3 regions of the Alteromonas sp. G4i13 genome follow, and region 3 is predicted to be linked to each of the others. Evidence: predicted binding sites of a transcription regulator. Region 3 holds the regulator's gene; each other region holds the start of a gene.
The links. The regulator sigma-54, encoded in region 3, starts transcription at its own class of promoters, with help from an activator protein. The targets are predictions, from matches to a motif close to GTTGGCACGNNNNTNGNNT.
Positions count from the first base shown of each region.

Region 1: the regulator sigma-54 is predicted to act here: its motif matches at 3,987-4,005, upstream of ACFI6J_RS03550 (Tll0287-like domain-containing protein).
Region 2: the regulator sigma-54 is predicted to act here: its motif matches at 2,704-2,722, upstream of ACFI6J_RS04685 (OpgD/OpgG family glucan biosynthesis protein).

Region 1 covers NZ_JBHNYX010000005.1:64,220-74,824, reverse strand. The annotation lists gene ACFI6J_RS03565 (TonB-dependent receptor plug domain-containing protein) at 1-2,083, opposite strand, end outside; gene ACFI6J_RS03560 (hypothetical protein) at 2,155-2,523, opposite strand; gene ACFI6J_RS03555 (sigma 54-interacting transcriptional regulator) at 2,633-3,913, opposite strand; gene ACFI6J_RS03550 (Tll0287-like domain-containing protein) at 4,069-4,674, shown strand; gene ACFI6J_RS03545 (cytochrome ubiquinol oxidase subunit I) at 5,002-6,582, shown strand; gene cydB (cytochrome d ubiquinol oxidase subunit II) at 6,579-7,715, shown strand; gene cydX (cytochrome bd-I oxidase subunit CydX) at 7,726-7,833, shown strand; gene ACFI6J_RS03530 (ATP-binding cassette domain-containing protein) at 8,119-9,930, shown strand; gene ACFI6J_RS03525 (ATP-binding cassette domain-containing protein) at 9,920-10,605, shown strand, end outside.
Region 2 covers NZ_JBHNYX010000006.1:162,038-172,642, reverse strand. The annotation lists gene mdoH (glucans biosynthesis glucosyltransferase MdoH) at 1-877, opposite strand, end outside; gene ACFI6J_RS04685 (OpgD/OpgG family glucan biosynthesis protein) at 858-2,483, opposite strand; gene ACFI6J_RS04680 (outer membrane beta-barrel protein) at 3,243-3,794, shown strand; gene ACFI6J_RS04675 (YheU family protein) at 3,848-4,084, opposite strand; gene ACFI6J_RS04670 (hydrolase) at 4,133-5,167, opposite strand; gene ACFI6J_RS04665 (TIGR02444 family protein) at 5,188-5,697, opposite strand; gene ACFI6J_RS04660 (ATP-binding cassette domain-containing protein) at 5,678-7,630, opposite strand; gene ACFI6J_RS04655 (YheV family putative zinc ribbon protein) at 7,749-7,955, shown strand; gene ACFI6J_RS04650 (DUF748 domain-containing protein) at 8,134-9,246, shown strand; gene ACFI6J_RS04645 (hypothetical protein) at 9,269-9,427, opposite strand; gene ACFI6J_RS04640 (SlyX family protein) at 9,711-9,959, opposite strand; gene ACFI6J_RS04635 (WD40 repeat domain-containing protein) at 9,969-10,605, opposite strand, start outside.
Region 3 covers NZ_JBHNYX010000027.1:34,405-45,009, forward strand. The annotation lists gene ACFI6J_RS13870 (spondin domain-containing protein) at 1-612, opposite strand, end outside; gene ACFI6J_RS13875 (response regulator transcription factor) at 835-1,587, shown strand; gene mgtE (magnesium transporter) at 1,639-2,997, opposite strand; gene ACFI6J_RS13885 (HPr family phosphocarrier protein) at 3,172-3,444, opposite strand; gene rapZ (RNase adapter RapZ) at 3,444-4,289, opposite strand; gene ptsN (PTS IIA-like nitrogen regulatory protein PtsN) at 4,374-4,817, opposite strand; gene hpf (ribosome hibernation promoting factor) at 4,831-5,118, opposite strand; gene ACFI6J_RS13905 (RNA polymerase factor sigma-54) at 5,149-6,630, opposite strand; gene lptB (LPS export ABC transporter ATP-binding protein) at 6,704-7,429, opposite strand; gene lptA (lipopolysaccharide transport periplasmic protein LptA) at 7,432-7,986, opposite strand; gene lptC (LPS export ABC transporter periplasmic protein LptC) at 7,955-8,533, opposite strand; gene kdsC (3-deoxy-manno-octulosonate-8-phosphatase KdsC) at 8,530-9,078, opposite strand; gene ACFI6J_RS13930 (KpsF/GutQ family sugar-phosphate isomerase) at 9,079-10,059, opposite strand; gene ACFI6J_RS13935 (calcium/sodium antiporter) at 10,062-10,605, opposite strand, start outside.

The DNA.
Region 1 (10,605 bases), on a different contig from region 3:
GTCCCGCAGCGGGTACTCGCTCACCTACTGCAACATCAGTATTCATCACGCGGTTAATTCCTGCTGTGTGTGGGGCGTAGTGTTTATCAAACAGGTTATGAACGGTTGCCGTTACCTGAAGGTTTGACTGTGCATTATCTATAAGGGTGAAAAGCCCCGTAATATGCACCAATCCATATCCAGCGGTAGTGTTTTCACTTTGTAGCGCTGAAACGTGGTTTTGTGCTCCTGCCAATTCTGACGTTAATTGGAGTGCCATTGGCGTATCAAGCAGCTGTGTGTCCCATTGAATGGTGGTGATCAGCTGTTCGGGGGCAATACGAAACAACGCATCGTCGATATCGTCGCGATTACCGTGCTGAACACTTGCTACTGCGTTAAGCTTCACGTTATCAAACACATTACCCGAAACAGTCAGATCTGCCCCTTTGATTACGGCGTCTGTATTAGTCCACTGAAATGGTGTTGTGCCTGCCATCATGGTGGAGACCATATTGGCAGCCATATTCGTGCTGGGAGAACCAGTAATATAGTCTTCAATATCTTGATAAAAGAGGCGAGGAGAAACTGACCAGTTTTTGAAACGGTAATCAATACCCACATCTATTTGGCGTGCAGTTTCGTTGTCTAGAGCCAAGTTACCAATGTAGTTAAATCCGTCTGCCATTCCCCCAGAAATACCAAGAGGTAGCCACGTATAGCGCTCGAAGTAAGTAGGGGCACGGTTTTTCTGCGATACGCCAAGGACAACATCGACATTGTCGCTGGCGTGATATCGCGTGCTAGCGGCAATATCTAACATGTTATAGCTCTTACTGCGTTCTGCCGCGTTGAAATCATCAACGAGTGAAGCAATGGCTGGGTTCATCATAACCATATTAGAACCGGCTAGCCCGGCATCCATGTCAACACGTGTATATCGGGTACCAATTGTTGTTGAAAAAGATGCTTTATCTCGCTGCCATTCTGCGTATACGCTGGCTGTGTCTTTTTCTACGTTGGTAAAGTTATCAACGAAGAACATGCCGTTATTAGGGTTGGTGATGGTCGAGTTATTCCTGCTGTGGTGCAGATAGGCACCCAGTTTGAGGTCACCTTCATAAAATGGCATTACATAGGTGGCATCTACACCTTGAGCAATAGCATCAGCGTTATTCTCTCTCGCCATGTCGGCAGACATCACCATGCGCTGTGAGAAGTTGTCCATGGCATGTTGGTTGCTGTTGCCAAACCAGCTTAACGTGAAGAACTCCCTATCGTTTGCGTTATAGCGATAGCCCAGTCGATACCAAGCGGCATCAATAAAACCAATGTCCATGGCTAAAGCAGGCGTGCCGCTTTCGTTAGTATTAAGTTGCTGATAACTCACATCGATTTGGTGATTGCCCCACTCGACGCCCGCCCTAAACTTACCGCCATTTCTTTGGTAATGGCTGTTTGGTATAACGCTGTTATCTCCCGACTTTTGTTCGTCGCGCTGCTGATGAGTGAAGGCGCCGCTAACAAAAGCCTGCTCACTCTTATAAAACAGATTGCCTTGGTATTGCTGACCGCTTCCCGGAGATATTGCGCTGGCACTTACGCTACCGCTAAAGCCTGTATTCAAGTCAAAAAGTGCTGAGGCATCAGAGTGAATGCGAAGCTTTCCGCCTAGCGTCTGCACACCTGCACTTACTGGCACAATCCCCCGGTAAAGGGTGGCAGTCAGTCCTGGTTCTGGCAGCACATGAGAAAGGGGCGAGTCCATGGCGTTTGGTCCTGCTCCAGCAATATCAACGCCATCAATGCTTACGCCAACTCTGTCACCATAAAGTCCTCTATACTGAATAAGCCCGGTGACTGGGCCGTTTCGAGATATCGACACGCCAGGTAATGTGGCAAGCTGATCGCCGAAGTCAGCGTCAATATTGCTGGTAGCACTAACAGACTCTTGCTCGATATTTTGCGTGCTAAGGGAAAGCGGTGTGCCAATAACGGTGACCACTTCTGTCGAAGTGTTATCGGCCAAGTCGATGGTGTTTGCGTAAATGTGTACGGGCGCGCACGCAGTGAATACGGCAAGCGCAATGATAGATTGCTTCATAACAATTCCATTTTAAAAAACGAGTGTTGTGCATGGTGAAGGCATGCATGCTCAGTGTGTTTTGGAGGTTGTTATGCGTGTGGTGGGGCGCGGCTTAGCGGCGCCGCGTAAGCAAAATCTGTAAAGGGCTTAGCCGCTAAACGCGCGACTAAGGCGCGATAGCGAACCAGCGATAGTAAAGGTAATGTGGCATGTAGTGGCTCGTCAACCTGAGGTAAGTCGGCTAGCGTGCCATTGGTACAGTCAACGTGCTCGGCGGGTGCTTTGAGCAGTTCGGGGCTAACAAAAACGAACTCACCTTCAAACTCAGTGGCGCTAATTGAAATGTAGCGCATGGTCTTGCCAGTACAAATAAGTTCAATATCTTCACCTACAAACGCACGTGCTTGCTGCATAGTATGGGCAGCAAGGCCAAGTGCTAATGCATTCTGCAAAAGCATACAAAGGCAAAGTGTTAGTGTAAGTAGGCGTCTTAAAGTCATTTTTCTTTATCTGGTTAGCGCCTTTTTATCATAGCCTGCGTTTTGGTAATTTTTCTACCTATTATTTTTAAGTATCTCCAACCCCCGCTTTTTTCAGCTTTCTGTAAAGTGTACGGGTACTCACTCCCAGCGCTTGTGCAAGTTGCTGGGTATCGCCTTCAAAAGACGTGTGAACCTGACGTAAGTATTGGCTTTCCATTTCGTCTAAGGTTACAACGTTACCGTGAAATGACGAGGCATCATTGATAGCATCAGAGCTTATGTTATCGAGCTCGGGTAAGTCTGTATCGTAAATAACGGTTTCATCAGCCAGTAAAATAGCTTGGTCTACAATGTTTTTAAGTTCGCGAATGTTTCCCGGAAACGGATAGTTGGCTAGTTTTTCTAGCGCGTTTTTATGAAACCGTTTTTTCTCTTTAGACATTGCCAAAAAGTGAGCGGCTATCAGTGCTATATCTGATTTTCGTTGTCTTAAAGAAGGGAGGTTGATAGGAAAACCGGCAATGCGGTAGTAGAGGTCTTGTCTGAATTCGCCCGTTTCCACCATGTGCTTTAAATTTTTGTGTGATGCACACACCAAACGAAAATCAGCCTTTTTAGAAACAGTGCTTCCTACAGGTCGATAAGTTTGAGACTCGAACAGCCGCAGAAGCTTTACTTGTGTGGAAAGTGGGATATCGCCGACTTCATCAAAAAACAATGTGCCGCCTTCCGCTGCTTCTACGAGCCCTTTCTTATTTGTGGTTGCGCCCGTAAATGCCCCTTTTTCATAACCGAATAGTTCGCTTTCAAGCAGCGTGTCAGACATGCCGGTACACTCGATGACAACAAATGGTTTGCCAGCACGGTGACTACTCGAGTGAAGTGCTTGGGACACCAGCTCTTTACCCGTGCCGGTTTCGCCAAACAGTAGTACTGAAATATCTGAGTTAGCGGCGCGATTTATTTTGTTTAGCATTGCTGTAAATGCCTCTGATTCGCCGACCATCTTTCCTGCTGAAGGTCGGTTTGAAGCAAACGAAAGCTTATCAAGTATTTCCAAGAAACCTAATAGTTCTCCGCTACCGTCGAAGATCGGGCGCATGAGGATGTCGCAGTAGCTTTGACCCTCACTGGTGGTATGAACGTGTACTACGCTAGCCGCTCGTCCTGTGGCTTTACTCTCTTGCATGGGGCAATGCTCGCCGCACTTATCGCAAGGTTTGCTGTTGCGGTGAGAGACTTGATAGCAGGTACTAAAGCCAAGCTTTATATCCACAGGGTAGGTGTCTCTGTAGGGCTGGTTGACAGCTTCAATAACGTAGCTTGGGTTAATGAAGATTGCGGGTTTATCTACCGCATCTATCATCGCTTGTACTATGGATATATTCATGGGTGGCTGAATATTAGTTTGTTCTAATTTGATTTTGGCAATTTATCATATTGGCATAGAGCTTGTTCACTGTTTGAGACAAACGGCAATACTTCGGTAGCAACTCATTCAATTCCAAGGAGAGTTTTATAATGAAAAATGGCGTAATGCTGGTGGCGATAAGCTTATTGGCAAGTAGTGCTCATTCATTGGCAGATACAGTGACTGCCAATGAGAAAAAAAGTGAAAACAGTGTACAGGAAAAAGTCAAAGAAGCGCGATTACACGCAAAAGCACTGGGAGGCGCGCTAAAGTCACGACTACAGCAAGCTATTCAATCCGGAGGGCTAGAGGCTGGCGTTAACGAATGCCAGATTGCAGCGGCTCCTATTGCTCTGGCGCTTAGTCAAAACGGGTGGGAGGTTGGGCGTACCGCGCTGAAAGTAAGGAACCCAAACAATGCGGCAGATCAATGGGAGCGTGAGCAGTTAGCGTGGTTTTCACAATTACTGACCAAAGCTAAGCAAGACAATTTGGCCCCTAAAAGACCTATTGAAACTTATCAATACGATAGCGAAAGCGGTGAGTTTAGGTACATGATGGCGATTGAGCAAGGTCAGGTGTGCATGGCATGCCACGGAGCTAATGTGGCGCCTTCAGTAAAACAATCCATTCTAAAGCACTATCCCAACGATCAAGCTACAGGGTTCGAATTGGGAGAATTACGAGGCGCGTTCACACTCTCATATACCCCTTAACTTTTCCTTATACTCCACTTTTTGACAATCTGCTAAGCAGCCTTTCTCTTGTGCCATATTTGTCACCTAAATGACAAATATGGCGAATGCATCGCCATCAATTGTTGCGTTGGATCAATAAGCCACACGCTCGGTCGTGGAATAATTTATCTGCACAGTACGAAAATACCGCCGTTTATCGGTAATTGCGCTTAAGCAGCCAAATTACTGATGTATGGCATAAACCGTGCTCTTGCCATGCGGCATATTCACGTGTTCATCACTGAATTTTAAACCACTTTTCTGCTAAGCGTTTAACGCGCAAACGAAATACAAGGGAGATAACCCATGAGCGATACGTTAATAGAACTATCGCGGTGGCAATTTGCATTAACTGCAATGTTCCACTTTATATTTGTACCCTTAACTTTGGGGCTTAGTTTCCTACTTGCCATTATGGAATCGGTATACGTAATGACGGGTAAAGAAATTTATAAGCAGATGACCCAATTCTGGGGAAAGCTGTTTGGAATTAACTTTGCCATTGGTGTAGCCACAGGCTTAACCATGGAATTCCAGTTCGGAATGAATTGGTCTTACTATTCTCACTATGTAGGCGATATCTTCGGTGCGCCACTTGCCATCGAAGGCCTAATGGCCTTTTTCCTAGAATCTACCTTCGTGGGGTTGTTCTTTTTTGGCTGGGACAAAATGTCAAAGGTGAAGCATCTGATGGCGACTTGGCTGGTGGCCATTGGTTCAAACTTCTCTGCACTGTGGATCTTGATTGCTAACGGCTGGATGCAATACCCGGTAGGCGCTGAATTTAATTTTGAAGCCATGCGTATGGAAATGACCAGCTTTGCTGAGGTTATTTTTAACCCCGTAGCACAGGTCAAATTTGTTCACACTGTATCAGCAGGTTACGTGACCGGCGCAATGTTTGTGTTGGCAATTTCAAGTTACTACCTGCTTAATCATAAGCATATCGCCTTTGCGCGCCGTTCGTTCGCCATAGCTGCTAGCTTTGGCCTGGCCTCAACGCTTTCTGTGATCGTGCTAGGTGATGAAAGTGGTTATGAGCTTGGTGATGTACAAAAAGTGAAGCTGGCAGCAGTTGAAGCTGAGTATGAAACCCATCCTGCACCTGCGCCGTTTACTGTGTTTGGTATTCCAAACGACGAAAAGCAGGAAACCGAGTACGCCCTTCAAATTCCTTGGGCAATGGGCATTATTGCTACCCGTTCGTTAACCGAAGAAGTAAAAGGTATTAAGGATCTTAAAGAAGAGAATCGCGAGCGTATTCTAAGCGGAATTAAAGCCTATGAAGTACTTGATGATGTAAGAAACGGCACCGCGACAGCTGAGCAACGTACTGCCTTCGACCAAAATAAAGACAGTTTGGGCTACGCTATGTTGCTAGAGCCTTTCACTGAGAACGTTTCAAATCCTTCTGATGCCGCGCTTCAACAGGCAGTAGATTACAGCATTCCGCCGGTTGCCCCATTGTTTTGGAGTTTCCGCCTTATGGTTGTGGCTGGCTTTATTATGCTTGCGCTATTTGTGTGCGCCTTTTACTACAGTACTAAACACAAGATTACTAAGCCACGTTGGCTATTAAAAAGCGCGCTCTACGGTTTGCCGCTTCCTTGGATTGCCTGTGAGGCTGGCTGGTTTGTCGCTGAATATGGCCGCCAACCATGGTCAATTGCAGAGGTGCTTCCGGTGCATACGTCGGTATCTAATCTCGCCGTAAGCGACGTGGTAATAACCCTTGTAGCCTACAGTGCTTTCTACACCGGCATGTTCATTATTGGTTTTTACCTAATGAAGAAGTTTGCCAAAAAAGGGCCAGTTCCACCTGAAGATAAGCAGCCTGACACTGAATTTTATCTTATTGACCTTGATGAGCAAGGAGCAAAAGCATGATTGATTATGAACTACTGAGAGTCATTTGGTGGTGCTTGGTTGGCGTTCTGCTAATTGGCTTCGCGGTTACCGATGGCTTCGATTTGGGCGTTGGAGCACTGCTCACGCTTATTGGTAAAAATGACAAAGAGCGCCGCGTAATGATAAATACAGTAGGGCCGCACTGGGATGGCAACCAAGTTTGGTTTATCACCGCAGGCGGTGCTATTTTCGCCGCGTGGCCTATGATTTACGCCACTGCGTTTTCTGGTTTTTACCTTGCGCTGGCCCTCACCTTAATTGCCCTTTGGATGCGCCCGATAGGCTTTGATTACCGCAGTAAATTGCCTAACCCGCAGTGGCGGAAAGCGTGGGATTGGGCGCTATTTGCTGGCGGTATTATCCCAGCCCTTATCTTTGGTGTGGCTTTTGGTAACCTGCTGTTGGGCGTACCGTTTGAAATGGATAGTACGCTTAAGTCAACCTACACAGGCTCGTTCTTTGGCCTTTTAACACCGTTTGCGCTGGTGGCAGGACTGCTATCTGTGGCTATGTTGCTGAATCACGGTGCAACCTGGCTACAAATGAAAACCGATGGCTTTATTGAAGTTCGCGCACGTGCAGTATCGGTTGTGTTAAGCCTGGCTGGTGTCACGCTATTTGTACTTGCAGGTGTTTGGGTAGCATTTGGATTAGATGGCTTCGTGATTACGTCGGCAGTCGATACCATTGCTACGTCAAATCCACTTAAGAAAGAGGTTGCCATTGAAGCTGGAGCTTGGGTGAGCAACTACAGCAAATACCCCCTTATGATGGCAGCACCTGTGCTGGGTATTATTGCTGGTTTGGCCTGTGCGCTTTTCTCTAAGAAAGGTAATGCAGGCATGGCGTTTGTATCAAGTGCGCTATTTATAGCAGGCGTTATCTTAACAGCTGGCTTTTCAATGTTCCCATTCCTAATGCCAAGCATCACTATGCCAGAGGCGAGCTTAACCGTATGGGACGCTACGTCTAGCCATATGACGCTAAACGTAATGTTTATCGTTGCCTGTATCTTTGTGCCTATTGTACTTAGCTACACGGCCTATAGCTTTTACGTAATGCGCGGGCGTATTAAAAATGAAGACCTTGACCAGTCTCACACCATTTATTAAGGAGAACGCTATGTGGTATTTCGCTTGGATTTTAGGAGTTTTGCTGGCGTGCTCTTTTGGCATTATCAACGCCATGTGGTTGGAGTCGACGGAAAATATGGATAGACCCGAAGACTAGGTGTTTTAAATAGCGCGGAGTTCATCCGTTTTCAAACACGCCGTAAACCCATCCATGGGGGCTCTTCAGCAGCGTCCCTGCTGCTGAAGGTTTGAAAACGGATGAACACCGCGCTATCAGTTTAATTGGCAGGTTCTTGCAGCCAGCCCACCACCACTTGGAAAAGAATGAAAAAGAAATGCGAGATTTGCTCTCGTTACTAAGTAACGCAAAAGAAGAGTCAAAACCACAGTGATCAAAGAAAAAGTTCCCAACCGGCAAACGCTTAATGCGTGGTGCAATGAGATGGATAAGGCGCAGTCGCTTGGCTTGCGCACTTCGCTTATGGCGCAAGTAGTGGTTAAGTGTTTGTCGCTTTTTTCTTTGATTATTGGGTTCTATTATTTTTCTCATATTGCTCATGACTGGGTAGTAAACCAGTCTCCTGCAACAGCGAGTGATGTCACAGGACTTGCCGTTTCTCTGGGGCTTAGCTGGCTGCTACAAGGCGCATTCAATGCCTTATCTAGTAGTGCAAGAATGCAGGTATTAAACAAGCTCGAACAGCACCTACAACACGTATTCATTGAGCGTCAATATGCGCTTATTCGACAGCACTCGGTTTACTATTGGCAAACGGTGTGGCTGCAGCACTTACAGGCTTTTGCTGACTGGGCACTTGAATATCGAGTGCAGCAAATGATTGCAGTTGTTGTCCCCTTGTTTGCTTTAGCCGTTATCTTTTATGTGAACCCCGTTATAGGAATTGGCCTATTACTAACATTGCCGGTTGTGCCGCTTTTTATGATCATTGTGGGCAAGGGAGCCGCTGCCCTACATCGAAAGCATTTTATCGCCCTTGAACGTTTGGGAAGTTTATTTACTGATAGGTTAGCCGCGCTGCCGATGCTGGCAAATTATCAGGCGCATCAAAAACAAACAGTCCTGCTTAAAGATGCCAGTGAAAATTTGAATGCGCGTACTATGAAAGTAGTGAGCGTAGCGTTTTTGTCCAACAGCGTGCTCGACTTCTTCGCAACACTCGCGGTTGCACTTACGGCAGTATTTATTGGTTTTTCACTGTTAGGTGAATTGAGTATTGGGCCGGAAATAACGCTCCAGCAAGGCTTATGGATATTGCTGACTGTGCCATTGTTACTCAGTGAAATGAAAAAGTTGGGGCAGGTATACCATCAGAAGGCGCAAGCAGAAGCCGCCAAAACTGAACTTGCTCCCTTATTCTCGCGCTTTACACAAAATCTTGATGGTAGTGCAGTGAACCCGGTCAACGCTGACACAACTCACCATTATTCATCAGAACACGAGGTATTGCTTACGGCTAACAACCTTAAGGTTTTTGACATTAACGCCGGGCAAACTCACTCGCAAAGCTCTCACGCTACAACGGATGTTGATGAGCCGTCTGTGCTTTTGCACGCTGAATCTCTAGAAGTATCAAAGGGCGATAAAATACTCATTAGCGGGCGCTCTGGTTCAGGTAAAACACTATTATTAGAAGCCTTAGGCGGTCAAAGACCTAGCACACATACATTCAGTGAACCGGTAATTTGGATAACCCAGCACCCCGTGATCACGCCAGGTACCGTGCGTGAGAACTTGTGTTTAAACGACAGCTATACAGACGACGCGCTTATTAAAGCGCTAGAAGCAGTAGAGCTTGACGCGTGGCTGTCGTTGTTGCCTTTGGGGCTTGATACGGTAATGACTGATTATCCGCTGCTTTCAGGTGGAGAAGCGCAAAGGCTGTCGCTAGCGAGAGCGCTGTTGCGCAAAGACAATATATGGTTGCTCGATGAACCCACGGCCCATTTACCTGATGCTCAGCACACAAGATTGGCACAGCTAATTGAACGTTTGGGTAAAGATAAAACACTAATTTGGGCTTCTCACAAAGCACTCCCTGCAAACTGGTTTAACCGCTTTTGGACGGTATCGCGAAGCACGCCTGAACAAGACGTTCTCTTAAAGCCAAAGGCAGGACTTAAAAGCAAGCTGGGCGCAAAACATGAAGGGCACCAACAAGGTTGTAGTAGCGTTGTAGAAACAAGTTTCAAGACGAATGCCAATCAAAAGGAGCGTAGCCTTGATGAAAAGTAAACCGGCTTACCTCACGCTGCTGCTTGCTCTTTTACACGGTGTGGCAGGAATAACCATTCTCGTTATTTCTTCGTGGTTCATCGCTATCAGCGCTATTGCACCTGTAGGTTTTAATTACGTTATTCCGGCGGTGGTCATTCGCGCGCTAGCACTACTTCGCATAGCATCTGGGTATGCCAGTATGTGGGTGGGGCACAACGATTTACTTGCGCGTATCGCAGGGGGGCGACTACGTGTTTTTAGGCAACTTGAAAACAGTAAAATTACCGACAAAGCCTTCACCACAGAAGCGTTAGCACAGCATACCGAAGAGCTTGCCAGCCGTTGGATTGCATGGATAGCTCCGCTTTCTAACATCACATTTATATTCACAAATCTTTGCGTTGTTGCAGTATGGTTTAATCTTCCTGGCACCTCGTTTTTAATTACGCTTTTTGCTATTTGGCTCTTCATCGTTGTGCTGCAAGGCTTTATTGGTTTAAACGTTGCGGAAAAAGCGACAAAGGAAAATAAAGTGTTTCGCCAAGAGTCAGCCGACTTCCTTAACTGCAGCGCTTTATGGCACTTAAATAAAACAATGACAGATAAGCCGCAGGAAGAGGGTGAGCATGTGATCAATAGTGTGCCGAGTGCTGACAGGGTGTGGCGACAACAAACTACGCAGAAAGACAAAGC
Region 2 (10,605 bases), on a different contig from region 3:
GCCAAAACGATAGACCTGTCGCCAACATTGGGCTGTAAAGATGAGCAGCAAACTGCACAAAACGACCAAAGAAGGTGTTTTGACGTACCGGCATTGGAATGGTCTGCACTAACGCCGTATCAGGGTTTTGCTCAATACGACGCGCCAAGTCTTGCATGCGCTCTCCAGTCATTACGCTGTCGGCATCTAATACAATCATTGACTCGTAATTTGCACCCCAGCGTTCACAAAACTCTTTAAGGTTGCCCACTTTTCTGTGCAGATTCTGTTCGCGACGACGGTAAAATACTTGGCTAGAGAAGGCACCTAAACGTTTCTTCAGTCGGGAAAAGGCACGTAGCTCTGCATCCGCTTTTTCCATATCGCGGGTGTCGCTGAGCATGAAAAAGTCGAATTTAGAACTGTTGTCACTTTCCATTAATTCGCGAATACAAGCTTCAAACCCCACCATAATACGGCGGGTATCTTCGTTATAAACCGGCATGACCACGGCGTGCTTTTGCGTTAATGGCGCAGTAGCATCAGGAGACGTTTGATTTCTGCGCAAGCTCAACGGGTCGACGTTAAAAAGCTGCAAAAAGAAACCGATAATGCCTGTCCAAAACGCCATACACAACCATGCGAACAGGGTTAGCCCCAACCCCAGCTGTGCAATCTCTAGGTTGGTAAGGCCGTTAGGTAAAAAGATTTCGTACAAACTCCAACCGGCCAGTGCCGTGCTTGGAATAACTAGCATTGCCATGATAAACAAACGCATATGCTCTCCTTTTAAGATGAAATGTGAAGCACGTGCAGTGCCATCACTTTTAACCTGAGGCACGGCTTTAGCCTCGTCCGATACCGCTGCGCAAGCGCGATTATTTTGGTTGGTAGACATAATTCCAAACCTCACTCACACGTTTACCGTCTTTCTCAATGTAAGCGCGCATATCTACCGTCTGCTTTTCTTTCGGCTTAACAAAGAAGGTGGCTCGCCACTCTTGTCCGTCAGCTACGGGGTAAAGTCGCTGCTGAGAGATCGTGCCGTTGGTACCCTGTACCACCAGCTTCATCGACTCGTTATCAAAAGCAATGGCAGAAGGCGCGCTGAAGTCCACGCTGAACTGTCGTGTCGTATTTAGACTGTCGTTTTTAAACTCGTCACCCGGCAACACAGCCTTGCCTTGGCGGGTACGTACTACTGAGGCCAGTTCACTGACAAACGGATTTTGTTCTACGGTTTTAAGCTCGTAAGCGAAATACAGTGATTCGCCCGAATTGAATGGCTTTTCAGGCGTCCAAAAAGCCACAATATTGTCGTGTATTTCGGATTTAGTCGGAATTTCGACGACTTCTAATCGGCCTTTCTCAAAACCAGCTTCTGGCGTCACCCATAGCCCTGGGCGTATATGGTAATTGGCCTCTGCGTCGAGGTAATTATCCCATTCGCCGTCGCGTTGAAGCATGCCGAATCCTTTAGGGTTTGCGTCGCTAAGTGACGTGACTTGAAGGCGTGCAGGGTTAGTCAGCGGGCGCCAAATTTCTTCACCAGCGTGAGTTACCATGAGTACACCGTCACTATCATGCACCTCTGGACGATAGTCGTCATGACGCTTTTCTGTGTTCTCGCCATACAAGAACATACTGGTAAATGGTGCAATGCCTAGCTTGCTCACGTCATCTCTGGCAAATAACCAACTCTCTACCTTAACGCTGGTATCAATATCAGGCTGTATAACAAATTTGTACGCGCCCGCTACAGAAGGGCTTTCAAGACGCGCATAAACAGTAATAGGCTTACCCTCACTCGGTTCTATGACCCAGAACTCAGTGAAGTGGGGGAACTCTTCGCCTTTGGCTAGCGCCGTATCAATCGCAAGACCTCGTGCTGAGATACCGTACACTTGATTTTTACCTACAAGACGGAAGTACGATGCCCCCAAAAACACAGCAAATTCGTCTTTGTACTCTTCGTTCTTGATAGGGTAGTGAACGCGAAACCCAGCAAACCCTGACTTTTCGTCCGTTAGCCCAGCTAACCCTGACGCAGACCCGTCATAGTTGAACATGTCACTGTTGAACGCTAGGCGTTCAGGCTTATTGCTTTCACCAATAGTGTGGATAGTGACGGGGTATTCATATAAAAAACCCGGGTGAAAAAACTGCAGTTCGTAGTCATTCTCACCATGCCAAAGACTCTGCTCGGGCTTGAAGCGAATTGAACGATACGTGGTGTAGTCAATTTCTTTAAGCTTGCTGTTTAACCCGTGATCGTCCTGCTCGTAGCTCTCTGTCGCTGACTGGCGTGCAGCATCAATAATTGACTGAAGAACCGGCGATGCTTTTTGAGGCTGATTGTCGTTGTTAACCTCAACTGCACCTGCTTGTTGAAACGCAAATAATGCGATGACACTGCTCATCGCTAAAAGAAGGTGTGACAGCTTATTGCGCTGACGCACATTCGTTTGTAAATCTTTACCGAAAATTGAAACTGGCTTAGCCATTTGTCCTCTCCTTATGAAAACAATGGTTATCCAGATGACCATCAACAACTCGTTACACGCCTTACCTACTGAAAAGCGTTTTTTACAAAAACGGTATTGATTGAAGCCACGCGAGAAAGGCGCTCTCTTCCTTTCTGTGTTCACTGACATCGCGGATATCGCGAAAGCCGAATTCCTTGCCTAATGGCTTGAGTGAACGTTGGATAACTCATAATGACTTGAGCAAAAGCTGTTCCAACACGAAATAGCCGCCGTTATTTTTTATATTTTTCATAATTTACAATGCTTTACAAACACACACATTGTGGATTATTGGAGAACACTGGCTTGTAAAAATGTCCGATGAGTTAGACAAAAGGATAACTGTTGTTTTTTAGAGACAGTTTTGTGTGCCAACGTTTTACTAGGAATACATCAAACTTTGATTTTGAACATTTCAAATGTGTAGCCTCTAAAAAGCCAGACGTATTTTATCTATAAATATTAGCAACATAGATAAATTAAGACATATCAAAATAGTGATTTAGTACGAAGTTGGCAAACGCTTTGCTATTCATCATGTAGATAAATAAATCGGACACTATTTCTTAACGGAAATAATAAAGATGGCATGAAGACGGTTTTCGTTTCTTTGACCATCAACCCAGTAACACTTTGTTGCGCGCTATAAACGCGCCGCCTTACAACAATTTTTGCAGAACGTCTGAAATGGACGGAAGCAACGTAAGGGGGTTACTGAACATACTAAGGAGTTATCACATGCGTAAATCAATCACACTTATTGCTGCTTTAACTGCAGCGGCACTTCCTCTTACAGCTATGGCCGACAAGCCTGACTGGCGTTACGTAGAAGGTGGTTACACCAAAATGGACTTTGACGACAATGAGTCTTTTGAACCAGACGGTTTAACCGTTAACGGTAAATACCTATTGAATAGCAACTGGTACCTAAACGGCGAGTATAGCTTCTTTGAAGAGGGCAACTTTGACTTTGATATGCTGACACTAGGTGCGGGTTACCGTTTACCTGTTAACGCGACAACAGACGCGTATTTTGGTGCCAACTTAGAGCGTATTGACGGTGACGTAAACGACGAAACAGGTTACAGCATTAATGCTGGCCTTCGCTCGATGATCACAGAGCAGGTAGAGCTGGCGGGTGAAGTTGGCTACTACGATGTAGACGATGGTGAAGCGACATTTAGAGTAGGCGCTAACTATTACATCACGCCACAATGGGCTGTGGGTGCAAACTACAGAATCATTGATGATTTAGACATTATGCAGGTAACTGCACGTTACGCGTTTTAAGCCTTCCTCTCCTCAGGTAGGTAGCCGGGTTGCTCGACCCGGCTTTTTTATGTCTATTGTTCTTCAGCTTCGCTTGGCTCAATATCTTCTTTTCTTTTGATATCTACACTTTCATGAAGCTCTGAATAGACCAGCACCGCCTCACCCGATTTGAGTCTGTTTAACACTTGCTGCACTTTCACATCTAGCGCAACTTCTTCAGCGCCGTAGTCCGTGCCCTCTCGCAGAGCAAAAGACTCAGCCAGGCTATAAAGCGTATCGGCTTCTAGCGCGTCAATGGGGATTATCATTCACACTCCTGATAAAAAGCGTTTGGGTAAATTATTAGGACATCAACATTAGCGACTGACGTAACGACACGTAGTATTTACAGGTAAGGCTTCACTTACAAAGCGTTTCACCCGTTCGTGCAGCCATACTTTAGGATTTAATATAGAACCCTGCATGAACCCAACGTGACCGCCTCGTTCACTTAGCTCCACGATAACGTTGCGCGCAAGCTCTTCTTCCTTAGGCACAATTAAGTGATTCATAAAGGGATCATCTATGCTATGCAATACCAGTGTAGGACAGTGGATCGCGCTTAAAAAGTGATACGCACTACACTTTTCATAGTAGTCTTGAGCGTCTGCAAAGCCGTGAAGCGGCGCTGTGATCTTCTCGTCGAATTGGGTAAAGCTGGTGATCTCTTCCACATCAGTTTTTGTTAGCTGTATAAGCTTGCGATAATCGATGTACTCCATTTTCTTACGCAGCGTATCTTTCATGCTAGTAAGTAAATACTTTTGATATACGCGAGAAAAACCTTGGTTAATTGATTTAGCGCACTCTGAAAGTTTAAGAGGTGAAGAAATGGCAATCGCTGCCTTAAGCCACTTTTGCGCAGGGTTTTCGCCCAACAGTTTCAATAGCATGTTGCCGCCAAGGGAAAAGCCGATGGCCACTTTAGGAATTCGTGGAAATTTATCGTGAAGCCACTCTAAGAAAAAGCTGGGGTCTTCTGTTTCTCCACTGTGATAAGCCCGCGCCTTTAAGTTTGGCACGCCGCTACAGCCGCGATAGTGCATCATCACCACCTGCCAACCATTCACCGACAATTGAGCCATCATATCGTTCGCGTAATGCGACTTAATGCTGCCTTCTAAACCATGAAACATCACCACGATACCCGATGTTTCCTGCGGTTTTGGCCCCCACGCCACATCGACGAAGTCGTCATCGGGTAATGTGAGACGCTCCATGTCGTAAGACAAAGGCAACCGCTTTTGAATAAAACGCGGCCATATGGTTTGCACATGACGGTTCTTCGCCCACCCTGGCACCTTAAAGCTGCTTTTTATTATCTTTCCATGCGATAGCGCTGATTTACTCATTTTGTTTTCTTATTGTGTTTTTACGATAGATGGTTAACCACTAGGCTCACTAGTTGGCGCGCCTCGTTGTTGTCTCGCAGTCCGTATGCATTTATAAACGCTGCGATAGACGCGTTAAATACGTTAGACGATACAGATTGCCCTTGACCCAGATGCGTGACTGGCTGCTCATTGAACGACGCAACAATATCGTGCTGCTGCTGTCTTTCAAGCTCTAGCTCTTGTGCTTTGAGTGCGTCATATTCTGCTTGGTCTCCGCCTTTTTCGGGGCTCGCAGCCTTTCGCCTTGCACGGTGATACTGTAACTTTTCTTCGGTCGCACTTGATGCCGCAATCACTGCCTTAAGCTGTGGCAAATTAATGATGACATTATTCTCTAAACACCAGCAAATCAGCAAGAGAACGTTTACATTAACCTTGTGGTTGTCTTGCAGTAAAAGCGCAAGGGGAGCCATATCACCTTTGGTATAGCGAGAAACGCTATACTCCCAAAACGCGCGGTTTTCGATATTAGGCGTTGGCATTGTCATACTCTTCTCGTTTTAACTCAATTTGCTCTTGGGCATCTAGCCATGCCATCTCTTCTTCCTCAAGCTGTTGCTTAAGCTGAGTTTGCTTGTCGAGTAGGCCCATAAGCTGCGCCTTTTTGTCTTCGCTGTAAAGCGAAGTATCGGCAAGTGACGCTTCCACCTCAGCCAAAGCAGCACCACATTTTTCCATGGCTTTTTCGTGTTTTTCAATGGCTTTTTTAAGTGGCGCAACCCTTTGCCTAAACTCGGCTTCACGGCGTTTTTCTTCTTTACGATCTAATTTGCGTTCCGGCTTACTCTGCGCGCCAGTCTCTTGTAGCTCTTCGTTTTTGGCGTCGCTGTTGGCCTTGGCTTTTTCCGCTGCCTGCTGCTTTAAAATCCAGTCGCGATAGTCGTCCAAGTCGCCTTTAAATGGTTCAACTTCGCCACTGTCTACCAAATAGAAATCCTCACATACCGAGGAGAGTAAGAAGCGGTCGTGCGAGACCAGTACCATGGCGCCTTCAAAACCTTGAAGCGCGATATTTAGCGCATGGCGCATTTCCAAATCTAAGTGGTTGGTAGGCTCATCCAGCAGCAATAAGTTAGGCTTCTGATAAACAATTAACGCCAATACTAAGCGCGCCTTTTCACCGCCCGACATAGGTGCCACGGGCGCTAACGCTTCATCGCCATTAAATCCAAATCCGCCCAGATAGTCGCGAAGTTGCTGCTCGGTGGCTTTTTCGTCAATGCGCTGCAAATGAAGAAGCGGAGTAGCGTTAGCATCTAATGTTTCTAACTGATGCTGAGCAAAGTAACCAATCTTAAGGCCTTTAGCCGTATTAAAAATACCTTGTTTTGGCGCATGCACGCCCGCCAATAGTTTGATTAGCGTAGACTTACCCTGCCCGTTTCGACCTAGAAGACCTATTCTGCTGCCAGGTACTAAATTGAGTTTCACCTGTTGCAGCACAATATGGTCGTCGTAACCCAGCTGTATCTTTTCCATTTGCACAAGCGGGTTTGGCAGTGCCGACGGCGGCGCAAAAGAAAAGCTAAATGGGCTTGCCATATGGGCTGGCAACAAGGTTTCCATTTTCTCCAACTGCTTAATACGACTTTGCGCTTGCTTAGCTTTACTCGCTTTAGCTTTAAACCGGGTAATAAACGAATTGAGGTGCGCTACTTTTTGCTGCTGCTTTTCATATTCAATGTTTTGCAAGCGAATACGTTCAGCGCGCTGGGTTTCGTAAGACGAGTAGTTACCGGTGTAGGTGATAAGCTTCTGTTGTTCAACACTGATAATTTGCGCAACCGTGTTGTCGATAAAAGCTTTATCGTGAGAAATCAGCAATAGCGTTCCCGCATAGCGTTGAAGCCATTTCTCTAGCCAAATAACGGCGTCTAAGTCTAAGTGGTTAGTAGGTTCATCAAGCAGCAGTAAGTCTGAAGGACAAAGTAGCGCTTGAGCTAGGTTTAGGCGCATACGCCAGCCACCTGAAAAATCGCTAACTGGCGCGCTTAACTGCACATTGGTAAACCCAAGACCCGACAGAATGGTCGCTGCGCGAGCTTCCACGTCGTATGCTCCCGCTTGTTCGAGCTGCCCGTGAATTTGGCCAATCTTTACACCGTCGCCGCTTTTTTCAGCGGCTTCTAATTGCGCCTGTAGATTACGTAAATGTTTGTCACCGTCCACCACATAGTCTATCGCAGTTCGGTCAGTTGCTGGCGTTTCCTGTGCCACGCTTACAATTCGCCAGTCATTCGGTACGCTGCAGTCGCCAGCATCGACACTTAACTCACTTCTCAGCAGTGCAAAAAGCGTGGACTTTCCGCAGCCGTTGCTGCCAATCAGCGCTACTTTGTGGCCTGGAAAAACCTGCGCCGACGCCTCTTCTAGCAACATTTTGCGACCGCGAAGTAGCGATACATTTGAAAGCTTTATCATGAGTAACCTGTGATGGAACAAACTAGGGCGCGTATAATATCAAAAACTTAAGGTAAAAGCTGATCAACACTTACCATTTCAAGGTATAATAATCGCGAAATTCTCCAAAGGTGTATGTATGTCAAAACGTGTAAAACGCCGCTTTGTTGCAGGGGCTACGTGCCCCAAATGCCAAGAGCTAGATACGATTTCGTTATATTTTGAAAATAACGTAGAAAAGTTGGAGTGCGTTGCGTGTGGATACAATGAAGCGCAAACTGATGAAAAGGTGAGTGCCGCCACACGCTCAAACGAAAATGTGATTGGCATCTTTAAACCGCACTAACATTCCTACCCACGTCTCAGTAAATCTTACCTTAAAGCCTGTGTAACACCTTACAACGCTGTGCTCAGGCTTTTTGCAAACGTCTCTTCATGCCACGCCAACACTGGGTATCCTCGTTACCTAACGAAAGAGGTTGCTCAGGCATAATTTTTGTATTTCCTTTGCAAAGGAGTGAAATATGAAACATGCTAAAAAACGTGTCTGCTATGTCCTTATAGCCTTGTTGCTTACGCTTATTGCCATAAGACTTTACTTGCCTTACGCCGCAGCGTCATACATCAACACGACGCTGAGTCAGTCAAAAGAGTATAACGGCCGCGTGGGCGATGTAGATTTAATGCTATGGCGTGGCGCATATAGTTTAGAACATGTTTTGCTTTATAAGGCGAACGGGCAAGTAGATAGGCCGCTGTTTAAAGCTGACTATGTGGAGTTTACGCTTTCATGGTCACAACTTTTCAAAGGTGCAGCGGTAGGAAAAGTCATTGTTAATTCCCCCGAGATTAATTTTGTAGACGGCAACACGGAGGAGAGAAGCCAGTCTGGTAAGGATGAAAACTGGTTATCTATCGCCGACCAACTCTTCCCGTTACGCATCGACAAGCTAACTATTAACCAAGGAAAAGTCGCTTTCCACAACCCCGATACTTCTCCGGCTATCGACATTGCGCTTCATGATATTCAGCTTGAAGTGAATAACTTGGTGAATAGCGATAACTTGTCAGACTCACGTGTAGCAACGGCCAAAGCGCAAGGACAAACGGCACAGCAGGGCACGATATCCTTAAACGCTAAACTCAACCCCGCAACAACAGCCCCCACATTTGACGTTGATATTCAAGCTGACAACGTTGGGCTAGTGAACTTTAAGAATCTACTTGATACCTACGCACCGTTTGATCTGGAAGCCGGCACCCTCACGCTTGCGGCTGAAGTGGCGTCTAATGAAGGGAAAGTAAAAGGCTATATCAAACCCATATTGCATAATGTGGAGGTATTTTCTTGGAAGGGTGACATTGAACGTGACGGCGATGGTTTTATTGAAGGCAGTATCGAAGCCATTTCCGCGTTTGTCACCGAACTGTTTGAAAACCAAAGCGAAGACCAAATTGCCACACGCATTCCTGTTGAAGGCGATTTATCAAGCCCTGACACCCAAACATGGGAGGCATTTACCGCGATTTTAAAAAATGCATTTATCGAAGCTTTTAACGGCGATGTGGAGAAAAGTATAGAGTTGGATAGACTCGAGCTGGATAAGTTGGAAGCGCCGGAAGGCTCTGAAAATTAAGAGCCCTCGCCGCTGAGTGCGCTTAAATAGTACAGCTATCGCCACAGTCGTTGGCGCCGTCGCGCATACCTTCAATCTCTTGACTCTCTTGCTTGTCTTTTTCAGCCTGTTTCTCTGCTACTGACTGCTCAACAGAGTCAAAATCGATGCTATCAAACGCATCCATATCAAAATCGCTCATAACTCACTCTCTTAAATAGTAAAAAAGGCTTCTTTTTGCTGAAGCCTTTGTATCGGGGCGCAAGTGTAATTCAAATGTATATCCTGGCTAAATGAAGACTTCGCCTAACTCATAACAAGATGAACTAGCGTGATGTTTTTTCAACACTACTGCACATCAACGAAGCGCCTTTGATGTCTTCTCAGGCCTCTCCCCACGATGAGCGCCCCGCAATAAGTGTCATCGCCAATGGACGTGATCCACATGAATACCGCGTTGCAATTACTAGTGCGCTTCAATTGTTTTAGTAATGCGGAGGCGGGGTTTCTTCTGATTGCTTAGCAATATTAGACGGCTCGATAGACTTAACGCGGTCAACGACATGGCGTACTTTAAAAGCTAAATCGTCAAGCTGCTTTTGTTGCGAAGACAGCGCTTCATTAAGTGCCTCGATAGTGTGTTCTTGAAAGGCTACCTTCATCTGTAACTCTTCAATATAGCTATTGGCGCTATCTATTTGCTGTTGTAGATGCTCAGCGCTTTTCTCTGTCATGTAAATTCTCTATCTCTCTCGTTGCCATTCTTCGGCAAGGCCACTACTGCTTATGGACAATATATTATCATTGGGGAGGAAGGCGACGCCATACACAACTGCGGTTGGTGGTGAAACTGACTCTCGTGATGCAACCTGTATAGACTGCACTTGCTCGCCAGTTTCCAAATCCCACAGGTATACTTTTCTCGCGGGAGAGCCTGTTAGTAAAAACTGACCATCTTTGGAAAACTCAACGTCTGTGAAGATTTTCTGACGCGCTGCATATTTGAGGGATGCCACAGGCTGCCCGGTTTGCACATTCCACACTTGCGACTTGCTCTGGCTGTCCGCAGTAAAAGCAAAGCGGCCTTCATCATCAAGCGCTACTTTTGTTACTCGCGTGGGGTGGGCGAATGTATGAATTATTTGCCCAGTGTCAGTGCTCCATAAATACGCTATGTAATCATTGCCCCCCGTCAATGCGAACTTACCGTTAGGAGAAATATCAATGGAGTTAACCTTTTCCTGATGCCCTAAAAACTCTAGTCGACGCGAAGTACGAGGTTCAAAGTACATAACTTTGCCATTTGAGCGCGCCACCAATATGCCGTTACCATTATTGGTAACCACCACATCTCTAATTGATGACTCGTCAATGCGCCAA
Region 3 (10,605 bases):
AATACGAGTGGGAGCGCCGCCACCGGCAACACCCGGTACGCCATATCCACCCAGCGCGTTTCCGGTCCCAGCTTCAACAACATCTGTACGGGCACTATTTAATTCATCGTTAAGCTCAGTACCGGCGTCGTATGCATTAAGGTAATAAGTGTAGGTACCCGGCTCGGTTGGAATTTCAATACTGTCCATACCAACAAAAGCGTCGTTAGTAGGTATTAGCATGGAAAGTAGCGAAAGATATGGCTTGTCCATAGTATCGAAGGGATAGCTTAACGTAGCTTTCGGCGCGAGAAGTCCGCCAAAACGGTGCCACGTATTTGAACCATTGTCGGTATCAACAGGGCCGAGTAACGCTTCAAAGTTTGCGCCGCTTGAATCAGCATTTTGTTCGTCGTCAATAACACCAGCTTCAGCTAACCACGCTAAAGCTGACGACGCAGGTTGCCCAACTTCAAAGGCATCGACGGTGTCATCGTGAGCTATGACTAAACGCGGCGTAAAACTCTGCGCCTGAGTAAGGTTGGTAATTTCAATGTCTAAAGTGACAGCTTGGCTTACTGATACTGCTGCTAGCGACAAAAGCGTTGCGCTAGCAAGTTTAGTGAATTTCATTTTATTGTCCTTATTTATGGCTTAAATCGCATAAAAATTTAGGGCAGTAAAATGTCCAATTCATCACAGAACTTTCACAAATTGCACACAGATTCGTCTCAATAAATAACAGTGCTGTTATAAATTCTGAATTTATATTTTTTATAAAAAAATTGTAATCACTGTGAAAGAAAACCACGAACGCACTGGTCTTGTTTTTTATTGGCGAATTAGGAGCGAGATATGATCCTTATCATCTACAGTGGAAATAAGTTTCAACAGAACATATCGCAATGCTTAAGTAAGCATAGCTTTCTTTACGACGCAGTCTCTAATTTTCAATCCGCAGAGTCGTTGCTTAAGGCGCAGCATTATTCGCTCGTTATTGTTGAGTCGCATGGAAACATTATCTGTCTTAATCGTATAAAAGGCCTTGTTGATACGAACCCAGAAAGTTGGGTGATGGCAGTGGAAAGTGACGCGATGACAGACGATGTGGCCGACGAAGAGGTAGATGAAGCAAACTACTATGAAGTAGGCGTAGATGATTATCTATCAGGGCCATTTGATGCACGCATGTTTACTGCCCGTATTCGCTCCCATATGCGCAGAAGTATGCCTAGCCAAGCACATTTAAGACCATCTCAAGGTAGTGAAGAGCGCATCGAAATAGGACCCCTTAAAATCGACCAGCGTTTTCATAGCGTAACCCTAAACGGCCAAGTGCTGACGTTAACGGCTAGGGAGTTTGCGCTACTGGATTATTTTTGTCGTCATCCAAACCAAGTTTTTTCTCGCAATCAATTGCTCAGTGAGGTGTGGGGCTATAACCACGAAGGCTACGAGCACACGGTGAATACCCATATAAATCGTTTACGCACTAAGCTTGATAAAATCAACAGTATTGAAAATGGTGGACAGCTAGTAGAAACCGTCTGGGGTGTGGGTTACAAGCTGAACGTCAATGGATATATAGCGAAAGCGCTTATTGCATGAGTGTTGTTTAGCTCACCCATGCCCTATCAGGCATGAGAGTTCAAAATTAACTTAAATTAGAAACAGCGTCGCAGTACCTAAGAAAGCAAAAATACCCACTACATCGGTTATCGTAGTTAAGATAACACTGCCAGCTAGGGCAGGGTCTATCTTAAGACGCTTCATGATCATAGGTAAGGTTGCACCCGCTAAAGCAGCCGCAATCATGTTTACCATCATGGCAAAGGCAATAATTACGCCCAGCATGTAATCTTGTTTCCATAACGCGATGACAGAGGCAATAAGCACCGCCCAAATAGCACCGTTTAAAAAGCCGATGGATATTTCTTTACTGATAAGCCATCGTGAGTTACTTGCGTTAACATGGCCTAGTGCCATACCACGGATAACTAGCGTTAGCGTCTGATTACCCGCTACACCGCCCATACTAGGGACAATGGTATTTAGAATAGCTAACACAGCCAGTTGGCTCAGCGTTGCTTCAAATAGATCACTCACCATCGCAGCCATTAGCGCCGTCACTAAGTTTACTGCCAGCCACACCGAGCGTCGTTTGGTACTTTGCATAACGGGTGCAAAGGTATCTTCGTCGTCATCAAGACCCGCCATACTCATCATCGAGTGTTCCGCGTCTTCACGAATAATATCAACCACGTCATCAATGGTAATTCGGCCCACTAAGCGATGGTTTTCATCTACAACAGGTGCTGAAAGCCAATTGTATCGCTCGAACAGGCTTGCCACTTCATCGTCTGGCATATTCACAGGAATCGCTTCAGATTCCTCGTCCATAACGTCAGACACTTTATCGTCGGTATCTGCGGTGAGTAAACGGGTAACCGGAACAATACCAACAAGGTTGTCAGTTCGGTTTACCACGTAAAACGTATCCGTATTCTCAGGTAGCTCGCCTTTTAAGCGGATATAGCGCAGAACCACGTCAATGGTCACATCGGGACGTAATGTGATGGTGTCGGTGTTCATGATGAAACCAGCGGTTTCTTCACCGTAAGACAGCGCTTGCTCTGCGCGCACGCGATCTTGTGCATCCATCGAGTCTAGAATGTCGGCCAATACTGGCTCGGGAAGGCTGCTTAGCGTCTCTGCTAAGTCATCGGTATCCATCTCTTCAAGTGCGTCAACCACATTAGCGGGAAGCATTTTTGTAATGATACCGTTTCGAACATCGTCAGACAGTTCTTCTAAAATGTCGCCGTGAAAGTCACCATCAATGAGCTCCCATAATTCGTCACGGGTTCTGCTAGGGCTAGATTCAAGAATGTGGGCGACGTCTGAAGGCGGTAATTCAAGCAGAAGCTTACGTACAGATACGAATTGACCGTTGGTCAACGCAGCGTTGAGTGCGCGTAACTGAGTTTGTACGTATTTAGAAACAAGCGCTTCTGCCATAAGGCGTTATTCCTACAAGCTAAAAGATGAACAATGCAGGCCATAGAGCCTAAGTGGGCGTAGAATATCGCAATTATGATGAGTCTGTCATGATAATTGCGTAGGTTTTGCGCGGGATTTTAAGATAACTGCGCTAAGTGTTGATTAATTGGTCAATGGATTGGGCAAGTAAGACTATTCGTCTTCGTTAAATCTGCCCTCAATAAGCTCTTCAATAGCTGCAAGTGCATCAACAGCATCACTGCCGTCCACAATCACGTCTACCTGTTCACCTTGATGGCTTTCAAGCATCATTAATCCCAATACACTGCTTGCGTCTGCTTCTTTATCGCCTTTTTTTAAGATGATTTTAGCGTCGAATTGATTAGCCAGTTTAACCAGTTGGGTCGCCGCTCTTGCATGCAACCCTAACTTATTGACGATAGTTAGCGTTTTTTGAATAGTCATTACTGATTCAGCTCTCTATGGCGAATTTGTACATCAGGGTGTATTTCACTGAAGGTTTTCGACAGGGTCTGTGCGATATAAACCGAACGGTGTTGGCCACCAGTACAGCCAATCGCTACGGTTACGTAACTTCTGTTATTGCGCTCTAAATGAGGCAGCCATGTCGTTATTAAATTCTGAATTTGCCAAATGAACTTGGTCACTACAGGCTGCGACCCCAAAAATACTTCTACTGGCGCGTCTAATCCGGTCAGATGTTTAAGGTCCGGCTCCCAGTGGGGGTTAGGTAAAAAGCGGGCATCAAAAACGTAATCCGCATCTTTAGGAATACCGTGCTTAAAGCCAAACGACTCGAACACAAGCACAAGGCGTGAGCTTTTCTTACCCAAGATACGCTCTCGAATTAACTCTGCCAGTTGGTGAATGGTAAGCTTATCAGTGTCTAAATATAAATCTGCGCGTTCAGCAATAGGAGCAAGTAGGGCTGACTCGGCTTTAATGGCTTCTGAAAGCGATTTATTAAGCTTGGCGAGAGGGTGAAGACGACGTGTTTCGCTAAAACGCTTAACCAGTACATCATCGCTCGCGTCAATGTAAACAATGGTCATCGACCACGAAGAAGGCAGGTAGTCTAGAATTTCTACCAAATCGTCAGGATTTTTAGGTAAGTTTCTCACATCGATACTTACCGCAACCTGATCGTACTCGTCAACAACTGTATGGGTTAAGGTGGGAAGTAAGTTTACCGGGATATTATCAACACAGTAATAACCTAAATCTTCCAATGCGCGAAGTGCGACAGACTTACCAGACCCCGAACGACCACTGATTATTATCAGCTTCACCTACTTTCTCCCTAATACTCTGGTTTTATCACATACGCGTTGTTGAATTAGGCGCCTACTAAACGGTTAATAGGCGCTTAATGTTTAACTTAATGCAGATAGAATATCGTCGCTTGTCGTTGCGCGACGTATTGCTTTAATCGTTTCTTTGTCGCTTAGTTTACCAGCCACGGTGGCCAGCGTTTGAAGGTGTCCTTCGGTCTGTTCCTCGGGAACGAGTAGCGCAAAAAAGATGTCTACGGGTTTCTCGTCAAGGGCGTCAAAGTCGATTGCTGGCGTGCTGGTTACAACAATGGCAATCACTTTCTCAAGGCCCGGCAGGCGCCCGTGGGGCAGGGCGATACCATTGCCAATGCCTGTACTACCCATACGCTCTCGAGCCATCAAACTGTTAAGTACCGTTGCCTGATCAATGTTCTCGTTTTGCTTGGCAGCGATATCAGCGATGATCTCAAGAATTCGCTTTTTACTATTACACTGAACCGCACACTCGGTGCGGTCCAGACTTACGATGGCTTGTATATCCATGCTTAATTAACTACTAATGTTTTTTCAGTTTTTCCTTATGCTTGATTACCTGCCGGTCGAGTTTATCAACCATGCTGTCAATCGCCGCATACATGTCGGTATTTTCTGAGGATGCGAATACTTCAGCGCCACTTAAATGAACGGTCGCTTCGGCTTTTTGATTTAATTTTTCAACGTTCAGGATGACATGCACATTAGAAATGTGATCAAAGTGACGTTCAAGTTTGCTGAACTTCGTATCGACATAATTACGCAAAGAGTCGGTGATTTCGACATGATGACCAGTAAGGTTGATTTGCATATTTCGTCTTCCTTATATTATTAAGCCCGATTAAATAAGGCTTTTGCGTTGGTTCGACGGCGGGATCGACAACGATTCCCGGTACTTTGCTATTGTTCGCCGGGCAACTTTAATGCCTTGTTCGGCCAACAATGAAGCAATCTTGCTATCACTTAGCGGCTTGCTAGGCTTTTCAGCGGCCACTAATTTCTTGATCAATGCACGAATCGCTGTAGATGAACATTCACCACCAGACTCTGTTGCAACGTGGCTTGAGAAGAAATACTTCAATTCGAAGATTCCACGTGGCGTATGCATGTACTTTTGCGTTGTCACTCGCGAAATAGTGGATTCGTGCATATCTACCATTTCTGCGACATCATTTAGCACCATTGGTTTCATCATTTCCGGGCCGTGCTCAAAAAAGCCCATTTGCTGCTGCACAATGCAGTTTGCAACCTTCATTAAGGTTTCGTTACGAGATTCAAGGCTCTTTATGAACCACTTAGCCTCTTGCATGTGTGAGCGGATGAATTGTGAATCGCTACTATTCTTGGCACGGCGACTCATTGCTGCGTATTGTTGATTTACGCTTAACTTAGGCAGACTGTCGGGGTTCAGCTCAACCACCCAACGGCCATTTTTCTTGGTTACTGAGACATCAGGAATAACGTACTCAGGCTCTTTAGTAACTAAAGCACTACCTGGGCGAGGATTCAAGGTTTGCAGTAAACGCATTGCCTCGCGTAGCTGATCTTCTTTCAATCGGCTTTTACGCATAAGCGTACGATAGTCTTTGCTGCTCAGTAAGTCAGAGTACTCTTCAATCAGTTGCTTTGCTTCAGCAAGCCACGGTGTGTCTTCTGAAAATTGGCGCAATTGCACCATCAAACATTCTTGTGGAGAGCGTGAGCCAGAACCAATAGGGTCGAACATCTGAATGCGCTTTAGCACACATTCTATTTCGTCCATTTCAATTGGCTCTTCCATATCATCATCGTTGACCGCTTCTAAAATATCATCAAGGGTAACGGTTAAATAACCTGACTCGTCAATAGAGTCGATGATTGCTGTAGCGATTGCGCGATCGGTATCCGAGAAATGGGTAAGGCGCATTTGCCAAAGAAGGTGCTCTTGAATATCTTCAGTAGTCTCACCTTGGAAGATTTGCTCGTCGTCATTGGATGGACCCGGAGCAGGCGAAGATGAAGCAGAGTAGTATTCGTCCCATGTGCTGTCGATTGGCAGCTCATCGGGAAGATCGTTTTTCTCAAGTGCATCGCCGGCTTCTAGTGTGTCACTAGATGCAGAAGCAGTGGCCTCAGAGCCGCTGTCATCGTTGTCGATATTGTTCTTTTCTAGTTGCGGCTCGTCATTACCTTCTTCAACTTCTAATAGCGGATTAGAATCGAGCGCTTCTTGGATCTCTTGTTGAAGATCAAGTGTAGAAAGCTGCAGCAGTTTAATGGCCTGCTGAAGCTGTGGTGTCATGGTAAGTTGTTGGCTAAATTTTAGCTGTAAAGATGGTTTCATCTACGTCTTATTTAAATGCTCTAAATTGAATATACCAGAGCGAAACTGAAAAATGACAATTCGGTTACATTAACTATAGCCTGAATTGTTCGCCTAGGTATACATCCCTTACTTTTTGATTACTTAAAACCTGTTCCGCCGTTCCTTGCGCAATAAGCTCGCCATGACTCACAATGTACGCCTTTTCACAAACATCCAATGTCTCTCGTACGTTATGGTCCGTGATAAGGATTCCAATCCCCCTATCGCGAAGATGTTGTATTATCTTCTTTATATCATTAACTGATATTGGATCAACACCAGCAAATGGTTCATCTAACAAAATAAATTGCGGTTTTGCTGCCAGAGCGCGGGCAATCTCAACGCGACGGCGTTCGCCCCCTGACAAACTCATCCCCGTACTATTACGTATATGGTTAATATTAAATTCATCAAGTAGCGCATCAGCTTCTTCTTCTTGCTGTTGTGAATTTAAATCTTTACGGGTTTGCAAAATGGCCATGATATTTTCATGTACCGTGAGCTTTCTGAAAATAGAGGCTTCCTGCGGTAGGTAGCCTATTCCGCGGCGTGCACGCTCGTGCATGGGCTGATGAGTTAGCTCATTGTCGTCAATTTCAATCTTGCCTTTATCCAAATTCACTAAACCAACAATCATGTAGAATGTGGTGGTCTTACCAGCGCCATTTGGGCCAAGAAGACCGACAATTTGACCCGTTGAGACAGACAGGCTTACATCTCGTACAACCTGTCTTGACTTGTAAGCCTTAGCAAGATTTTTAGCGCTCAAAGTTGCCATTGCTATTCATTGCCCTCGTTGTCTTTTTTGTCTTTCTTAGACGAAGTTTTGCGAATGGTCTCAGGTGTGAATACTGTGGTCACTCGACCCTCACCATCCTTACCTGCGCCGCCAGTCGCTAGCAATTGCTCGGTAATCATATCGAACGTGATGTTGTCACCCTGTACTTTACTGGTGTCTTGTTTCAACTCTGCGTTTCCAGCAAGAGAAATCGTTCGGTTCACCACTTCATAGCGTATTTCATTAGCTTTTGCCGAAACTGGCGTGCCGTCTTCCAATTGCTGGGAATAGCTTGCAGGCTTTCCTCTAGCAATAAATATTTCACGACCACCACCGTCAGTGGCAATTACTTCCACTTCGTCAGCTTCAATAACCAAAGAGCCTTGAGTTATGAGTACGTCGTCTTTGTACAACGCGGTTTTATTTTTACCGTCGATAAACTGGGTGTTCGAGCCTATTTTTATGGGCTGCGAAAAATCATCTTCACTGGCGTGTACCGCACCGCTAGCGATGGCAAGCAATAAACTAGTTGCTAGGGGAATAAGTGGTTTGTACATGATCTAAAAGCTCGTATTCTTGTGTGCGTAAATTCGCGTTAAACCCATTACTTAAAATGACATATTGGGTGCCCAGTATTTCAACGGGTTGGTCAGATGTCATTTGCTTGGTTTCTAAATTAATTTGAATGTACTCGGTCGATATACTTCTGACAAAGTCATCGCCAGTTTGGTTCTCAATATTAACTTGGTTTTCCAGCTGGATTAGCTCGTTATTGTATAGTGTACCTTCATCAGCGGTTACCACCCATGGTGATGACGCGTTTTCTGTATAAAGGGTGTATTTAGGTTGCTGAAACAATACAAAGCCAAGCTGGTCGTAATGCTCCATCGACTCTGCAAATACTTTGTGATTTAACTCACCGTCTTGATTGTACAGCGTAGTGGTTAGATTTTTTGCTTTGTAGGCGGGCTTTAGCGCATCGTTTTCACGATTCCCCTGCGTTTCAGGCTGCTCTTCCATCCACGTAGGGATGTACATCAGCATCGCCAGAATAAATAGCGCCGATATACTTAATCCTAAGCGATTAAAGCCAAACAGGCTCATACACTAGCTCCAAAAATCTCATTTGTTACCCCTTTGGCCTGCAAAATGGTATCCGATATTTCTCGGACCGCGCCAAACCCACCGGGAAGGGTCGTAATCCAGTTTGCTTGTTTTGCTACGTAAGGATGGGCATCGGCAACCGCAATTTTAACCGCAACGTGCTTGTACATACCCGTATCTGGCATGTCATCACCTACCGCAGCCACTTCGTCAGTGTTTAACTCAAGGCGTTTCATCAGGTCACTAAGCGCGTCTGCTTTATTCTCTTCGCCTTGAATTATATGTGCAACATTCAGTGCCTTCATTCTATTTTCAACAATGGCAGAGCGACGTCCAGTAATAACCGCGACATTCACTCCATTGCTCACTAGCGCTTTTACACCATATCCATCACGGGTATGGAATGCTTTAAGTTCTTCACCGTCGTTACCTAAATAAATTCGGCCATCTGAGAACACACCATCAACGTCGCATACCAGCAACTTTATCTTGGCTAGTTTAGCGAAAAGCGAGTCATTTATTTCCGTGTACAAGGTGGTTGTCATTTAAAGCACTCCTGCTTTTAGTAGCATATGCATGTTAAATGCCCCAACAGGTTTGCGCTTATCGTCAGTAACCATTAACGCACTAATTTTATGGGTTTCCATCAAATTCAGGGCTTCTACAGCCAGCTGACCTGCGGTGGTAGTCTTGCCGCCTTTAGTCATTACTTCTTTCACTGTCGCACTGTGTACGTCTACGCGGGCATCGAGAATTCGTCGTAGGTCGCCATCCGTAAAGACGCCTGTCAGCGTACCGTCTGCCGCTATCACGCCTGTCATACCCAACCCCTTTTTAGATATTTCCAGCAGTGCGTCAGCAACAGAAGCACTGGCATGGACAAGGGGGATATCACTGCCGCTTTGCATGATATCGCTAACTTTAAGCAGAAGTTTTCTGCCTAAACTGCCGCCTGGGTGCGAAAGCGCAAAGTCATCTGAGGTGAAACCTTTTTGGTCTAGTAGTGCTACCGCAAGCGCATCACCCATAACCAGTGTGGCGGTTGTGCTTGACGTAGGAGCAAGGCCTAGCGAACACGCTTCTTTTTCAACGCTGATATCAAGTACGACATCTGCGTGTTGTCCTAATGAGCTGGAAGCACTGTTGGTCATGGCGACCACCTGTATGCCTAAGCGTTTAACTACGGGCAATAAATTAACGAGTTCGTTAGTCTCGCCAGAATTAGAGATGGCGAGTAAGACATCGCCTTTGCTTAGCATGCCCAAGTCGCCATGGTTGGCTTCACCAGGGTGCATGAAAAACGCAGGAGTACCTGTACTGGCAAGCGTAGCGGCAATTTTATTGCCGATATGCCCAGACTTTCCCATACCACTCACGACAACTTTACCCTTGCAGGCAAAGAGAATATTACAGGCAGCGATAAATTCATTGTTTAAGCGTTCTGCCAGATTAGCAATAGCCTGCGTTTCAATTTCAATAACGCGCTTCGCTGAGTCGATATAGTTCATCTGAGTTTGTGTATTCATGATTATCCGAATAGCCAGAATTGATAGCCGATAAAGCAAGCCAGAAGTATGAATCCATTAGTTCTTGATATTGTACGTTTGCCGATTAAATCGAAGCTGAACAAGAACAATAATAAGGTTAAACCAAGCATTACGTACATATCTCGGTTATAAACGTCAGGGTCCAGGATACCAGGCGCGATTAAGCCGGGCACGCCAAGTACGGCAAGTAGGTTGAAGATATTTGAGCCGATGATATTACCCAGTGCTAAATCGTCTTCACCTTTCAGTACACCCGCAACACTTGCTGCTAGCTCAGGTAGACTTGTACCAAACGCGATAATCGTTAGTCCGATAACCAAATCCGAAATGCCCATGTATCTGGCAATTTCTACTGCCGAGTTCACCAAAAAGTGAGCACTTAATGGAAGTATTACAAGGCCTACACCAATCCAAATGAGGGCTGACGTATTTGAAACGCCTTTGGGGATTTCATCTGCGGTTTCCGCAACCAGAGGGTCTTCTTTATCTACCTGTAGCGACAGCCACGCCATCATTGCCAGTACG